DNA from 2 places in the Marinactinospora endophytica genome. Region 1 is predicted to be linked to the other one. Evidence: riboswitches for the same ligand, from Rfam matches in the RefSeq annotation. Region 1 holds a riboswitch; the other holds the start of a gene.

Region 1 (2,194 bases):
CGCGCAGCCCGGCGGCGACCTGTTCGATCCCCTCGACGGTGCGGATCGACGGGTTCATGGCGGCACCGCTGACGAGGATGAATCGGTCGTTCTCGACGGCGTCCATGTGGCGGGTGACCGGAGTGGACTTCAGGAAGTCGATCTTGGCCGCACCGGACTCGGCCGTCTGGCTGTCCCGGGTCAGGTCGCCGAGCACGAGAACGTCGGGGTCGCGGTCGGCGATGGTCTCCCAGTTGACCTGGGGCCACTCGTCGTGGGTGTCGTCGAAGGCGTTCTCCGCGCCGACGGCTTCGGTGATGATGCCCGGCGCCCCACAGCATCCCGCCAGGTAGGGCGCCTCGGAGTTGGCGAACCAGAAGAGCACGGTGGTGCCGGAGGCGTCGACGTCACGGGTGGCGGCGTCCACACGGGAGGAGAGGTCGGCGACCAGCTCCTCGCCGCGCTCCTGGACTCCGAAGATCCTCGCGAGGTCGCGCACCTCACCGTAGACGTCCTGCATCGTCAACGGCTCCGCGCGGGAACCGTCGCCCCTGTCGAAGGAGGACTTGGCGCAGTCGGCCGGGGAGAGGTAGGTCGCCACCCCGAGCCGCTCGAAGTCGTCGCGGGTGGCGACGCCGCCTTCGCCCAGGGTCGAGACGAACGACGCGGAGACGAAGTCGGGCTCCGCGTCCAGGACCCGTTCGAACGAGGGGGCGTTGTCGGCCAGGCGGGGCACGCCCGCGTTGGCCTGCTCCAGCCCTTCGGCGACGGGATCGGTCCAGGTGGCGGTCCCCACCATCCGGTCGGCCAGGCCGAGGGAGAGCAGGATCTCGGTCGACCCCTGGTTGAGCGAGACCGCGCGCTGGGGCGGCTCGGCGACCACCACGTCACGGCCGCAGTTGTGGACCGTCACGGCGGACTCCGGGGCGGCGTGCGTGGTCGGGTCCGCGGAGTCGGCACCGCATCCGGTGGCGGCGCACAGGGCGAGGGAGAGCAGGACGGGGACGAGGGGACGATGGGGGGTCGGCACGGCCGTCCTTTTCGCGTGGGGCCCGGTCGCGGGGCCCGGCGGGCATCCTCCTCCGGTCGGCGGGAGACCAGAGTGCCAGCAGGTCTTCGGACTCGGGTTCGTCCGGCCGGAGCGCCTTCCCAGGATGGTCCCAGTGGCCCGTGCCCCGTCCGTCCCCCTCACCGCTGCGCGTCAGTTCCGGATTCGCACCGGATTCCCTGCCCCGTGCGGGGCGGCTGGCGGCTGCAAGGTATCACAGGCCCCGCGGGCGAAGAGCGGCCGGGAACGCCGAAGGGCCCGGCCTCCCCGTGGCGCGGGGGAGGCCGGGCCCTTCACAGGCCACCGAGACGGGCTCAGTGGGCCTTCACGGACTCCTCCTCGGACGCGGTGGCGCCGTGGTGGAGGTGGTGCCCACTGTGCGGACGGACGCCCTCGAAGGAGACGTTGTCCTTGGTGTACCAGTGGGCCAGACGCGCGCGAAGCCGTCCCTTGGCCCCCCGCCCGCTCGGCGGCTCCACCCCGTTCTCGTCGGTGGAGTCGATGTCGATGCGGGCCGGCGGCTTGCTCTGGAGGACGTGCACGGTGTCCGGGGAGGACTCCTTGTGCACCTCGATGAACTCACCGCTGGGGAGTTGCTGGATGGTGCCGCTCTCGTAGCCGTGCTCCAGGATCTCGCGGTCCCGGCGCTGCAGACCGAGGCAGATGCGCTTGGTCACGATGAACGCGATGATCGGGCCGAGGATGATCGCGATGCGGAAGAACCACGTCGTCGCGTACAGGCTGATGGAGAACGTCTCCGACAGGATGTCGTTGGAGCCGGCCAGCCAGATCAGACCGTAGGCGGTCACACCCGCCGCACCGATGCCGGTGCGGGTCGGGGCGTTGCGCGGACGGTCGGCCACGTTGTGGTGGCGCTTGTCCCCGGTGATCCAGGCCTCGATGAACGGCCACGCCGCCAGGCCGCCGAAGAGCAGGCCCATGCCGCCCAGGCCGGGCAGCAAGACGCCCATCGGCACCGCGTAACCCGCGATGGTGAAGTCGAACCAGTTCGGGAAGATGCGCAGCGCACCCTCCAGGAAGCCCATGTACCAGTCGGGCTGGAGGCCCGAGGTGATGGACGTCGGGGTGAACGGCCCGAACAGGTGGATCGGGTTGATCTGGACGAAGGCCGCCAGCCCGGCGATGACCGCGAAGGTGAAGAAGAAG
Region 2 (2,194 bases), on a different contig from region 1:
GCGGCGTGCGCGGCACCGGGACGTCCTTCACCCCCCGTCCCCTCCCCGCCGACTCGGTGGAGGACTACCTGCGCACCGCCATGCGCCCCGACCGGCGGCGCGTGGTCCTCACCGTCGACGCGCCCGCCACGGCCGTCGCCGACGTCTTCACCTGGGAGGACTGCGCGATCGAACCCCTCGGGGCGGCCACCAGCCGGCTCACGACCTGGATCCACTCACCCGAGTGGCTCCTGCTCAAGCTCGCCTTCCTCGACGCCGACTTCACCGTCCACGAGCCGCAGGACCTTCACGCCTGGTGCGCGCGGTTCGCCCGGAGGGTCCTGGAGGCGGTGTCCGGTCCTTCCCCCGAACCGTCCAGCAGTCCGCGGCCGAGCAGGTAGGCGTCCCACAGGTCGGTGCCGCGATGGTCCACACGCGCGATGTCGGCGAGGTGGTGGTCGGCGTTGACGGCGACCGTGCGCGCCAGGTGCCCGAACAGGGGGCCGTCCGACAGCGAGCCGCCACAGGCCACGCACCGCTCCCGCGCGATCCCCTCGCGTGCGCACCTCCTCGACGGTCGCCTGGTGGCGGAGAGGCGCCCTCAGAGCGGTCCGTCTCGTCGGTCCACTGTTCCACCCGCCGGGGCCGCCTTCGCGGAGTGCTCGGGGGGCCACGGTCCGTTCCGCCTACCAGATCGGTGAACCAACGGTGGCGCGCCGATATCTTGCGGCTGTCGCGACCTGTCGCCACCAGATGTAGTATCTCTCCCGCTGATGGTTCACCCGGTGCATTCCCCGGGTGAGGCAAGAGGGAACCCGGTGGGAATCCGGGACTGCCCCGCAGCGGTGAACGGGAACGGAAGCCGTCAACACGCACTGGGTGCCACACGCCTGGGAAGCGACGGCCGGTAGGCCGGGCCGGAGGAATCCGCCCACGCCCGTGAGTCCGAAGACCTGCCATCGGCGTGCGCGCGTGCGCGCACGGAACGGGGCCTCGAGGGAGGGCCGCCGCGCGAACCAGGGACGGACATGGGCCGACATGTGCCCACTCCCGGACGTGTGCCCTCCTGCTCAGGACCCGGCCGGTTACCGTCTACCTGGTTGGAGTCACCATGTCCCTCGGCACCGAGGTCGCGCCGTCAGCGGGAGGAACCGCCGACCCCATGGAACGGGTTCGGATGGTGGTCGGTGAGGCCTGCGCCGGACTCGCCGGCGTCTCGGCGGAGACGGTCCTCGCGGAGGCGCGGCGCAACCTCTACCCCGGCATCACCCCCGCCGAGCTGGAGCTCGCCCTGGTCATGGCGGCCAGGACCTTCGTCGAGGTCGACCCCGGCTACTCCTACGTCAGCGCCCGGCTGCTGCTGGACAAGCTCCGCCGCGAGGCGCTGGGATTCCTGGCCGGAGGGTTCGACGAGGCGGGCCAGGCGGAGATGGCCGCCCGCTACCCGGCCTACCTCAAGGACTACATCGCCCGCGGGATCGAGCTGGACCAGCTCGCCCCCGAACTGGCCGACTTCGACCTGGACCGGCTCGGCGCGGCGCTGCGCCCCGAACGTGACCTTCAGTTCACCTTCCTCGGTCTCCAGACCCTCTACGACCGCTACTTCCTGCACAGCGGCGGCGTCCGCTACGAGCTGCCGCAGGCGTTCTTCATGCGCGTGGCGATGGGCCTGGCCCTGCGCGAGGACGACCGCGACGCCCGGGCGATCGAGTTCTACGACCTGCTGTCGTCGTTCGACTTCATGTGCTCCACGCCGACGCTGTTCAACTCCGGCACCCGCCGCCCCCAGCTCTCCTCCTGCTTCCTCACCACGATCGGCGACGACCTCCAGGCGATCTTCCACGGCATCTCCAACAACGCGATGCTGTCGAAGTACTCCGGCGGCCTGGGCAACGACTGGACCCCGGTGCGCGGCATGGGCGCCCACATCAGGGGCACCAACGGCAACAGCCAGGGTGTCGTGCCGTTCCTGAAGATCGCCAACGACACGGCGGTGGCGGTCAACCAAGGGGGCAAACGGAAGGGGGCCGTCTGCGCCTACCTGGAGACCTGGCACATCGACATCGAGGAGTTCCTCGACCTGCGCAAGAACACCGGTGACGACCGGCGCCGCACCCACGACATGAACACCGCCAACTGGGTGCCCGACCTGTTCCTCCAGCGGGTCGAGGCCGGCGCCGAGTGGACCCTGTTCTCCCCCGACGAGGTGCCCGAC

What was found. A riboswitch is a leader RNA that binds a small molecule or an ion and turns the genes downstream of it on or off. The one in region 1 is predicted to bind cobalamin.
Region 2: another riboswitch for cobalamin. It lies ahead of ACYVHU_RS15655 (ribonucleoside-diphosphate reductase subunit alpha); the one in region 1 lies ahead of ACYVHU_RS02270 (ABC transporter substrate-binding protein).

What each region holds. Positions count from the first base shown of each region.
Region 1 covers NZ_BAAGVM010000001.1:512,266-514,459, forward strand. The annotation lists gene ACYVHU_RS02270 (ABC transporter substrate-binding protein) at 1-976, opposite strand, end outside; cobalamin riboswitch at 1,070-1,244, opposite strand; gene qcrB (cytochrome bc1 complex cytochrome b subunit) at 1,342-2,194, opposite strand, start outside.
Region 2 covers NZ_BAAGVM010000007.1:276,631-278,824, forward strand. The annotation lists gene ACYVHU_RS15650 (helix-turn-helix transcriptional regulator) at 1-380, shown strand, start outside; cobalamin riboswitch at 737-954, shown strand; gene ACYVHU_RS15655 (ribonucleoside-diphosphate reductase subunit alpha) at 1,091-2,194, shown strand, end outside.